DNA from 2 places in the Klenkia sesuvii genome. Region 1 is predicted to be linked to the other one. Evidence: predicted binding sites of a transcription regulator. Region 1 holds the regulator's gene; the other holds the start of a gene.
The links. The regulator LexA, encoded in region 1, represses DNA repair genes until DNA is damaged. The targets are predictions, from matches to a motif close to TCGAACANNTGTTCGA.

Region 1 (5,560 bases):
GACGCCGGCCAGCTCGGCCGAGCGGCGGTAGGCGGTGCCGGTCATCAGCGAGGTGATGGCCGCGGCCAGGGTCTGGCCGCCGCGGGAGTCGTAGGCGTGCCCGGTGGCCATGAGCAGCGCACCCAGGTTGGCGTAGCCGATGCCCAGCTGCCGGTAGGCGCGGGTGGTGTCGCCGATCGGCTCGGTCGGGAAGTCAGCGAAGCAGATGGAGATGTCCATCGCGGTGATGATCAGCTCGACCGCGCGGGTGAAGCGGGCGGAGTCGAACGTGCCGTCGGCCTTCAGGAACTTCATGAGGTTCAGCGAGGCCAGGTTGCACGAGCTGTTGTCCAGGCTCATGTACTCCGAGCACGGGTTGGACGCGTTGATGCGGCCGGTCTCGGGGTTGGTGTGCCAGTCGTTGATCGTGTCGTCGTACTGGATGCCGGGGTCGGCGCACTCCCACGCGGCGGTGGTGACCTTGCGGAACAGCTCCTTGGCGTCGACGGTCTCGATGACCGAGCCGTCCGACCGCGACCGCAGGCCGAACCCGGTGCCCTCCTCGACCGCGCGCATGAACTCGTCGTTGACCCGGACCGAGTTGTTCGCGTTCTGGTACTGGACGCTGGTGATGTCCTTGCCGCCGAGGTCCATGTCGTACCCGGCGTCGCGCAGCGCGCGGATCTTGTCCTCCTCGCGCGCCTTGGTCTCGACGAACTCCTCGATGTCGGGGTGGTCGATGTCCAGCACGACCATCTTCGCCGCGCGACGGGTGGCGCCACCGGACTTGATGGTCCCGGCCGAGGCGTCGGCACCGCGCATGAAGGAGACCGGGCCCGAGGCGGTGCCGCCGGAGGACAGCAGCTCCTTGGAGGAGCGGATGCGGGAGAGGTTCAGGCCGGCACCGGAGCCGCCCTTGAAGATCAGGCCCTCCTCGCGGTACCAGTTCAGGATCGAGTCCATCGTGTCGTCGACGGCGAGGATGAAGCAGGCGCTGACCTGCTGCGGCGACGCGGTGCCGACGTTGAACCAGACGGGCGAGTTGAAGCTGAAGTACTGGTGCAGCAGCATCCAGGTCAGCTCGTGCTCGAACAGCTCGGCGTCGCCCTCGGTGGCGAAGTAGCCGTGCTCGCGGCCGGCCTCGGTGTAGGTGAGGACCACGCGGTCGATGAGCTGGCGCAGGCTGGTCTCGCGCTGCGGGGTGCCCACGGCGCCGCGGAAGTACTTCGTGGTGACGATGTTGGTGGCGTTGATCGACCACTCCGAGGGGAACTCCACGCCCCGCTGCTCGAAGTTGATCGACCCGTCGCGCCAGTTGGTCATGACGACGTCGCGCCGCTCCCAGGTCACCTCGTCGTAGGGGTGCACGTCGGCGGTGGTGAACACCCGCTCGACCGTGATGCCCTTGCGGCCGACGGCCTTGCCGTTGCGCTTGCGGCCGGACGAGATGCGGTCGGTGGTCTCGGTCAAGACTCCCCCTGGGGTTCGTGTGTCGACACCTGGCCGGTGGACCGGGTGCAAGGAGCGTGCGGAGCTGGTGGCGCGGTGACCGGACGACGTCGGGTGGGACACGAGCCGGTCGGAGGTGCATCGGGCGGCTGCGACGGGGAGGGCGCAGCACGCGGTCGGTGAGGTGGCGGGTCGGCGGTCAGTCGGCGGGGACGACGGCGCTGTGCGGGGCGGCGTGCGGGGCGGCTCCGCCGCGCGGGATGACTGGAGGCGGCAGGTCGGCCGAGGCGATCTCGGCCACCGAGGCCGCCTTGGCCCGCATCTCGGCGATCTCCTTCTCGAAGTCGGCCGCCGAGGTGAAGGAGCGGTAGACGCTGGCGAACCGCAGGTAGGCCACCTCGTCGAGGTCGCGCAGCGGGCGCAGGATGGCCAGCCCGACGTCGTGGCTGGGCACCTCGGCCGACCCGCTGCAGCGCACGGCGTCCTCGACCTGGGCGGCCAGCACCGCCAGCTGGTCCTCGTCGACCGGGCGGCCCTGGCAGGCGCGCCGCACGCCGGCGATGACCTTGGCGCGGTTGAACGGCTCGGTCACCCCGCTGCGCTTGACGACGGCGAGCACCGCCTCCTCCACCGTGGTGAACCGGCGACCGCACCCGGGACAGGAGCGGCGGCGACGCGTCGTCGCGCCCTCATCGGTCTCGCGGGAGTCGACGACCCGGCTGTCGGGGTTGTGGCAGAACGGGCAGCGCACCGGGTGGTCTCCTCCCTGCGACGGGCTCCCTGTGGACCCCGCGGGGGACATCCGGTGGACGACCTCGGGGAAACCTGGGGAACAGCATGTGGACGGAACGACATCTCTGTAACTACTAGATGTTGTGGTCAGACTAGCTCCGCACCCCTACAGGTGCGCAACTCCGTACCGGCGTGTCGTCTTCCCCGGACGCGTACCCGCAGGTGGACGCCACGGAGCACGCCAGCGGTCCCACCCGCCCCACGCCGACCACAGCTCCTGCCAAGACCGGGCACCGCACGTGGCACCGCCACGCCGGCGCGCTCGGCGGCGTCGCTGCGGGGTCACGGCAGCAGCAGCACCTGGCCCGGCACCAGCGAGGCATCGGTGAGCCCGTTGACCTCCTGCAGGGCGTCGACCACCGCGCGCGGGTCGACGTCGGGCGCGATCGACTGGGCGATCGACCACAGGGTGTCGCCGCTGTGCACCACGACGCTGGACCGCCCGGCCAGCTCGAGCGCCGGCTCGTCGGCCGACCCCAGCACCGCGGACCCGACGACCGCGGACACGGCCACGACGGCGCCGACCCCGAGCCCGGCCAGCACCCGCCGGCCGCGGCGGGTCAACCGCACCGGCGCCTGCGCGGCGCGCTGCGGCGGCTGTGCGATGCGCGGTCGGGCCACCGGCCTCGGTCGCAGTCCGACGACGTCAGCCGACCCCGGACGCAGCGGGAGCTTGGTTGCCCCACCCGCCGGGACCGTCGACGCCGCCACCAGCGCGCGACCGGCGGGGTGGTTGCCCCGGCGCCGGACGGCGGCGGGCGCCGGGGCAGGAGCGGGGGCAGGGGCAGGGGCAGGGGCAGGGGTAGGGGCAGGGACGGTGTGCAGGTGGGGCGCGGTACCGGCCATGGTGGGTCACTCCTGTCGCTCGTCCGGACCCCCACGCGGGGCCCGGCACGCTCGAACGGCTGTTCGATCGAACGTCTGTCCGATGTCTACCGCACCCCTCCGACAAAATCGAGATGACACGGGTGGAACTTCGAACACGTGTTTGAACTGGCGGCCGCGAGGCGTTACGGTGCGTACTGATCAACCCCTGATCGATCCACCGCTCGATCGACCTGGTCGGCCCACCGGTCCCCGGACCGCAGCCGGTCGACCGCACAGCACGGTCGCGCCACCGCGACCGACGAGGAGGACACGTGGCCAGCTCGGGAGACACCCCCGGCGGGACGAGCACCGGCAAGCGCACCGCGCGGTCGAGGGCGGGCACGTCCTCGACGTCCGGCACGGCCGAGGCCGACCGCGGCTCGGTGCGCGAGTTCCCCGAGCGCGGGGAGGCCGGCGACGGCCTCACGCAGCGCCAGCGACGCGTGCTGGAGGTCATCCGCGACTCGGTGGAGCGTCGCGGCTACCCGCCGAGCGTGCGCGAGATCGGCGAGGCCGTCGGGCTGTCCTCGGCCTCCTCGGTCGCCCACCAGCTGTCGGTGCTGCAGAAGAAGGGCTGGTTGCGCCGCGACCCCAACCGGCCCCGCGCGCTCGACGTCCGGCTGCCCGGCGACCACCCCGAGGCCGACCCCTCCGGCGCGGGCCTGGCGGCCACCGGGGCGGGTTCGGGCGTCGACGACCCCCGCGTCCCCGCACCGACCTACGTGCCGCTCGTGGGCCGCATCGCCGCTGGTGGGCCCGTGCTCGCCGAGCAGGCGGTCGAGGAGGTCTTCCCGCTCCCGCGGGAGCTGGTGGGCGAGGGCACGCTGTTCATGCTCAAGGTGACCGGTGAGTCCATGGTCGACGCCGCGATCTGCGACGGCGACTGGGTCGTCGTCCGCCAGCAGGCGACCGCGGAGAACGGCGAGATCGTCGCGGCCATGATCGACGGCGAGGCCACCGTCAAGACCTACAAGAGGCGGGACGGGCACGTGTGGTTGCTGCCGCACAACCCTGCCTTCGAGCCCATCCCCGGTGACGACGCCACGGTGCTCGGCCGCGTCGTCACGGTCCTGCGCCGGGTCTGACCCGGCGCCGGGTCGGCCTCCGTCAGCGCCGGCGGAGTCGGCCCACGCCGGCGACCAGCACGGCCGCGGCGACCACGGCGATCGCCCCGGCGGTCCACGGCGACAGGCGGGGCCGGGCCGGGTCGGTCGCCGTGCCGGCGACGGCCGGGTCGGTCCCTGCCGTCGCCGCGGCCGGGGACAACGCCCCCACGGCCGGCAGCAGGGTCAGTGCGGCCGGGAGACCCTCGCCGGTCACCAGCAGGCTGCGCCCGTCGGCGGCGAACGCGATCGCCTCGCCCTGGGGGGCCTCGGGCAGAGCCACCCGCACCGGCGGTGCGGCCAGCGCGCCGACGACGTCGGACCCGGCCATCGACCACACGTACGCGTCGGTGTAGGTCCGCAGCGCCAGCAGGGCGCCGTCGGGGCTGACGGCGCCACCGGTGACCATGAGCTGCCCCGCCCGACCGACCGGCCCGCCGGGGGTGCCGGTCAGGGTGAAGGACAGGTCGGCCACCTTCTCCATCGGCACGGCCGCCTCGGCGTCCAGCGCCTGGGCGGGGCGGTAGACGGCGCTGGCGCCGAGCACCTCCTTGGTCACCAGGTAGGGCGTGCCGTCCGGGGCCAGCAGCAGTGCCTCCGCGTCGTGCGGGCCGTCCGGGTAGGTCAGGCGGTACACCGGCGAGCTGCCGTCGGGGCGCAGGGCGATGAGGGCCACGGTGGTCCGGCCCAGACGGTTGTCCCCCGTGTCGGCCACCCACACCGTGCCGTCGGCTCCCAGCGCGAGGTCCTCGGGGTCGTAGGGGTCGACCGCGGCGGTCCGCTCGCCCACCACCGCGCACGCGCCGTCGAGCTCGTGCACCACCACCGAGTCCCCGCCGTCGTTCATCGCGAGGGTGGTCGACCCGGCGACCGCCAGACCCGACATCTCCGGCAACCGGGCGTCGGTCACCGAGCAGACGTCGGTGGGGTCGCCGAACAGGACCGTCTCCTCGGCGGCCGCCGTCTGCACCTCGGGTCCCGGGGACCCGGCGGCGAGGAACGAACCCGGCAGGAACGGCCCGGCCAGGACGGCGGCGCTGAGCGCGGCCGCGGTCAGCACCGACCGGGGCCACGACCGCCGGGCCGTGGCCTCAGGCAGCGGTTCGCCGTCGAGGAGCACGTACGAAGCGTGACAGCACGGTTGCGTCGAGTGCATGCACCACGCCCAGCAGGACCATGCCCACGGCAGCTCCCACGAGTGCATCGGTGACCCAGTGGAAGTTCAGCGCCACCATGGCCACACCCGTCACACCCGGGCCGACCACGGCGAGCAGCCAGAACGCGCGCTGCGCCGCCGCCGGCAACGCGAAGTCGACCGCCTGCCAGCGCGCCACACCCCACATCAGCACGGCGTTGGCCACGTGCCCGGA
Region 2 (5,560 bases), on a different contig from region 1:
GACCACCTGGCCTTCCGCACCGAGACCGGGTCGGTGCTGGTGGGGGACCACGTGCTGGGGCGCGGCACGTCGGTGGTGACGCACCCCGAGGGCGACGTGCTGGCCTACCTGGACTCGCTGCGGCGGGTGCACCGGCTGGGGCCGGCGGCGCTGTACTGCGGGCACGGGCCCGAGCTGACCGAGGACGTCGGCGCCGTGCTCGAGTTCTACGCCGCGCACCGCGCCCACCGGGAGTGGCAGCTGCTCGACGCCCTGCTCTCGGGTGCGCGGACCGTGGCCGAGCTGGTGGCGCACGTCTACGCCGAGGTGCCGCGGGCGGTGTGGCCGGCGGCCGAGCAGTCGACCCGGGCCACGCTGGCCAAGCTGTCGGCGACCGGCCAGGTGGTGCGCGGGGCCGGTGACAGCTGGCGGGTGGCGTGACCACGGACCTCCGCACCGCCCCGCCCGGGTTCCTGGCCGCGGACGACGTCGTCGACCTCGGGCACCCGGCGGTGCAGGCCGTGCGCTGGTCCTTGGCGCACGACCGTCCCGACGACGTCACCTACGCCCGCAGGGCCTTCGAGCACGTGCGTGATCGGGTCGACCACTCCTACGACGTGGCCGACCCGCGGGTGACGGTGCGCGCTTCGGAGGTGGCCGAGGCCGGTGTCGGGCTCTGCTACGCGCAGTCGCACCTGCTCGTCGCCCTGCTGCGGGCGCACGGGGTGCCGGCCGGTCTCTGCTACCAGCGGCTGGCCGCCCCCAGCGGCGGCCACGTCGTGCACGGGCTGGTCGCGGTGTCGGTGGCCGGTCGCTGGCACCGGCTCGACCCGCGGGGGACCGACGTGGCGTTCGACCTGGTCCGGGAAGCACTCGTGTACACCCCGGACCCCGCCCGGGGCGAGCGCGACGTCGTCGGGGTGTTCACGTCGCCCCCGGAGGAGGTGCTCTCCCCGCTGCGTGGTGTGGACGACGTGCTCCGCGCCGGGTTGGCCACCGACCTGCCCGACCGACCGGGCTCCGCGGGCGAGTCGGACGTCCCCTGAGGCGAGCCGCTGACCACCGGGCCAGCTGGTCCGCAGCAGCTCGAGGGCACGCAGGTGGCGCGAGCGGGTGGGCGTCAGAACGGCGGCGGGTCCTGGTCGTCGTCCGGTGCGTCGGTGGTGGGCCAGAGGGGGAGGCCTGCGGCGGCGCGGGCGAGGGCGGCGTCGAGGTCGGCGTCGATCTGTGCGGCGAGGCGGGCGCGTTCGGCGGCAGCTGCTCGTCGGGTGGCGCGTTCGGCTGGGGTGGGGGTGCGGTAGCGCTTCGGGATGGGGCCGAGCAGCTCGATGACGTGGTCGACCTCGGTGCCGACGTGTGCTTCGGCCAGGGTGGTTGGTCGGGTGGTGCGGGTTGGGCCACCGGGTGGGGTGACGTGGAGGGTGCCGTCGGGGTCCATGGCGAAGTGCCAGCCTTCGGCGTGGGTCTTGAGGCGGTGGTGGTGGCGGCACAGGCAGACCAGGTTGGTGATGCAGGTGGGTCCGCCGTGGTGGGGGTCGTGGTGGTCGTAGGGGATGACGTGGTCGAGGTCGGCGTACTCGGCGGGGCGGTGGCAGCCGGGGAAGCGGCAGTGCTGGTCGCGGGCCTTGATGAAGCGGATCTGGGCGGGGGTGGGGGTGTAGCGGTCGATGGCGGGTGGTGGGCCCAGGCCGGTGCCGCGGCGGAGGGCGGCGCGGGCTTCGGTGAGGGTGGTGAGGGCGCGCAGTCGGCCGGTGGCGTCGACGATCTGGAACCAGACGTTGCCCGTGAGCTGGCCGCCGCCCGTGCGGCCGGGGGTTCCGGTGCGGAGGAGGGCGTCGACGCGGGCGAGGAGGTCGGCGACGGCGACGGGGGACACCGGTAGCCCACCGATGGCGCCCACGCCCGACCCGCAGACCCTGAGGTCGTCGGGGTCGTCGGGGTCGTCGGGGTCGCGTGTGCCCGGGTCTTCGCTGCTGGCCGCGGTCGGCGTCGGTGCGGTGCCGAGGGGGCCTTCGTGGTCGAGGTCGGCGAGGTCGGCGCGCAGGTTGAGGTTCCAGCGGGCGGCGGCGACGTCGTCGGGGAGGGCCTGCCAGGGGCGGGTGATGAGCTGGTGGTGGGCGTGGGTGCGCAGGACGCCGATGGGGCGGCGGTCGCCGTTGCGTTTCATGGTGGCGGCCATGGCGTCGATGACGGTCTGCATCTGGGCGGCGTGGTCGGCGTCGAGGTGGTCGCTGCGGAAGGTGGCCAGGCCGTCGCCGGTGCCCACCGTGGTGGTGTTCTGCTTGGCTCGGCGGCGTTCGGCGCGGCGCTCGGCTTCGGCGGGGTCGGCGGCGATGAGCACGCCGGCGACGCGGTCGGCCAGAGGTGTGGGGCCGATGCCCTCAGCGATCCAGGCCAGGCCTTGGTGGGCGGCGTGGTCGACGACGTCGTCGGGCAGGGCGCCGCCGGCGGAGTGCTTGCGGTGGGCGAGGGTGTCGACCAGCACGGTGGCGCGGCGGACGTCGATGCGGCCTTCGGCCAGGGCGGCCCAGACCTGGGGGAGCTGGTCGACCAGGGCGCGTTGCTTGCCCACCAGGGTGGCTGCCGAGCTGGTGGCGATGCCCAGCACGACGGCGACTTCGTCGGCGACCCAGTCATCGGCGGCCCTGTCATCGGCGGGCCTGTCGTCGGCATGGTCGGCGGCGCCGGGGAGTGCGGTGGTGCCGGGTTGGAGGGCGGCCAGGCGGGTGATGGCGGCGGCCTGCAGGGCGTGCAGTTCGGCCTGGGCCTCGGCGACGTCGCGCAGCACGGCGTGGATGCCGGCGCGGTCGGCGTGGTCGACCAGCAGCTCGGAGAGCCGGGTCGGGCGGTGGATCGCCTCGTCGGGGTAGCCAGCGGCGACCTGGGCCAGGCGTTCTGCTTCCAGGACGGCGGCGCGGGCGGCGGCGGAGGCGTAGACCTCGACCTGGCCGATGCCCAGGGTGAGGCCGAACCGGCTGCCGACCACCATGCCCACCACCGTGCCGTCCACCGTCATCACCCCCTCCACGCTACTCGAACACCTGTACGAACAATACCGCGCCGAGACGACGCGAGCAAGAGGTATCCGCAGCTCAGCGGCGTGTCCACAGGCTCGCGGAGGGCGCGGCGAAGAGTGTCGGTGGGTGGGTGCACCATGGCGCGCGGAGCGGGCTGCGGGTGGGCCCACGTGCCACACTCGGGCATGGTGTTCTGGGTCTGCGTCGCCGGCGTCCTCCTCGCGCTGCTCGCGGTGAGCTGGTGGATGGACCGCGCGGTCCGGCGCCGCGGGTCGGCGGTGACCCACTCGGCCGACATCTGGTTCCAGGCCCGCGAGAGCCGGCGGGACGCCGAGATCCTGGGCAACCCGCTGAACCAGGACGTGTCGTGGAGCAGCTGGAGCCGGCGCAGCAATCGTCGGTAGGGCGTGCCACGCTGCCGGGGTGAGCGTGCACAGCGAGGTGCCGGTCGTCCGGGCCGCCGACAGCGAAGCCGACCAGCGGCGCGTGGCCGGGGCCCTGGCCGCCCGCGGCATCGGTCGGGGGGAGCGGGTCGTGGTGTCGGCCGCGGCGTCGCCGGCGCTGCTGGCCGCCGTCCTCGGGGCGCTGCGCAGCGGCGTCGTCCCCGTCGTGCTCGACCCCGCGCTGCCGGCCGCCGAGCGGGCCGAGCTCGTCGCCGACGCCGATCCCGCGCTCGACCTGGGGGACGACCCGGCCCAGCTGCTGGGTGAGGCGATGGCCGAGCTGACGCCGTTCCCGCTGGCCCGGCCGATGCACTACACGTCGGGCACCACCGGGCGCCGCAAGGGCGTGTGGTCCGGTGTCCTCGCCGACGACGACGCGCGGGCGCTGGCCGGCGAGGAGATCGAGCTCTGGGGGTTCGGGCCGGCCGACCGGCACCTCGTCCTCTCCCCGCTGCACCACTCCGCGCCGCTGCGGTTCGCCACCCACACGCTGCTGGCCGGGGGAGAGGTGCTGCTGCCCGGTCCGTTCGACGCCGCCCGGGCCGCCCGGGTCATCACCGAGCTGCGCCCGACCACGACGTTCTGCGTGCCCACCCACCTGCAACGACTGCTGCGCGAGGACGTCGACTGGTCCAGCTTCCGCGTGCTGGCCCACGCCGGCGCCCCCTGCCCCGAGCCCACCAAGCGCGCTGTGGTCGCCGCGCTGCCGGCGGGCGCCGTCCACGAGTTCTACGGCTCGACCGAGGCGCAGTTCACCGTCTGCACCACCGACGACTGGCTGGCCCACCCCGGCAGCGTGGGTCGCGCCCGCCCGGGCCGCACCCTCACCACCGACGGGCGAGGGCAGCTGTGGTGCGCGGTGCCGCCGTGGGCCCGGTTCGAGTACTGGCGCGCGCCCGACAAGACGGCGCAGGCGTGGGACGGCGACCGCGTGACCGTCGGCGACCTCGGTCGGGTCGACGCCGACGGCACCGTCTGGCTCGACGGGCGCCGCGAGGACCTGGTGATCTCCGGCGGGGTCAACGTCTACCCGGCCGAGGTGGAGGCCGCCCTCGACGCCCACCCCGGCGTCGTCGAGTCCGCCGTCTTCGGTGTCCCCGACGACGAGTGGGGCCAGCGCGTGGTCGCCGCCTACGTGGGGACGGCGACCCCCGACGACCTGGCCGCCTGGGCGCGCGAGCACCTCTCCCCGGCCAAGCGGCCCAAGTCCGCCCACCCCCTCGACGAGCTGCCGCGCACGTCCACCGGCAAGGTCCGCCGGCTCGACCTGCCGGGTGTCCTGGGCCTGTGAGCAGCTACGACGTCCTCGTCGTCGGCGCGGGGTCGGCCGGGTGCGCGCTGGCCGCGCGGCTGGTCGACGCCGGCCGCACCGTGCTGCTGCTGGAGGCCGGCGCCGACCACCGCCGTCCCGAGGACTTCCCGGCCACCCTCCGCGACGCCGCCACCATGGGCGCCGCCGTGCCGGGGCACCCGGCGAACTGGGACCTCACCGGTGAGCTGGTCGACGGCCTGCGCTGGCCGGTGCCCCGGGGACGGGTGGTCGGCGGCTCCAGCGCGCTCAACGGCACCTACTGGATCCGCGCCACCCGCGCCGACTGCGAGCGCTGGGTCGCCGCCGGCAACCCGGTCTGGGCGTGGGAGCCGATGCGGGCGGCGTTCGAGCGCAGCGAGGCCGACCCCCTGCACGGCACCACCGGCCCGGTGCCGGTGACCCGCACGACCGACCCGCACCCGATCACCGACGCGTTCACCGCGGCCTGCCTGCAGCTGGGCTTCCCGGCCGAACCGGACAAGAACGCCGACGGCCCGCCCGGCGTGGGCCCGGTGCCGGTCAACGTGCGCGACGGCGTGCGGGTCAACACCGCGATGGCCTACCTCTCCCCCCGCCGCGACCGGCCGGGGCTCACCGTCCGCGGCGACAGCCCCGTCGTCCGGGTGCTGGTGGAGCGCGGCCGCGCCGTCGGCGTGCGCTGCGCCGACGGGACCGAGCACCGGGCCGGCGAGGTGGTGCTGTCGGCCGGTGCCGTCGGCTCCCCGCACCTGCTCATGCTCAGCGGCATCGGCCCGGCCGACCGGCTGCGGGCGGCCGGGGTCGAGGTCGTCGTCGACGTCCCGGGCGTG

Region 2: TEK04_RS01280 (HNH endonuclease signature motif containing protein) is a predicted target of LexA. The motif match lies at 3,013-3,028, and genes of this name have one in related genera.

What each region holds. Positions count from the first base shown of each region.
Region 1 covers NZ_JBAPLU010000012.1:65,451-71,010, forward strand. The annotation lists gene TEK04_RS13045 (vitamin B12-dependent ribonucleotide reductase) at 1-1,449, opposite strand, end outside; gene nrdR (transcriptional regulator NrdR) at 1,628-2,179, opposite strand; gene TEK04_RS13055 (LysM peptidoglycan-binding domain-containing protein) at 2,503-2,841, opposite strand; gene lexA (transcriptional repressor LexA) at 3,360-4,172, shown strand; gene TEK04_RS13065 (hypothetical protein) at 4,195-5,310, opposite strand; gene TEK04_RS13070 (phosphatase PAP2 family protein) at 5,282-5,560, opposite strand, start outside.
Region 2 covers NZ_JBAPLU010000001.1:250,754-256,313, reverse strand. The annotation lists gene TEK04_RS01290 (MBL fold metallo-hydrolase) at 1-420, shown strand, start outside; gene TEK04_RS01285 (transglutaminase-like domain-containing protein) at 417-1,025, shown strand; gene TEK04_RS01280 (HNH endonuclease signature motif containing protein) at 1,100-2,995, opposite strand; gene TEK04_RS01275 (hypothetical protein) at 3,182-3,400, shown strand; gene TEK04_RS01270 (class I adenylate-forming enzyme family protein) at 3,420-4,730, shown strand; gene TEK04_RS01265 (GMC family oxidoreductase) at 4,727-5,560, shown strand, end outside.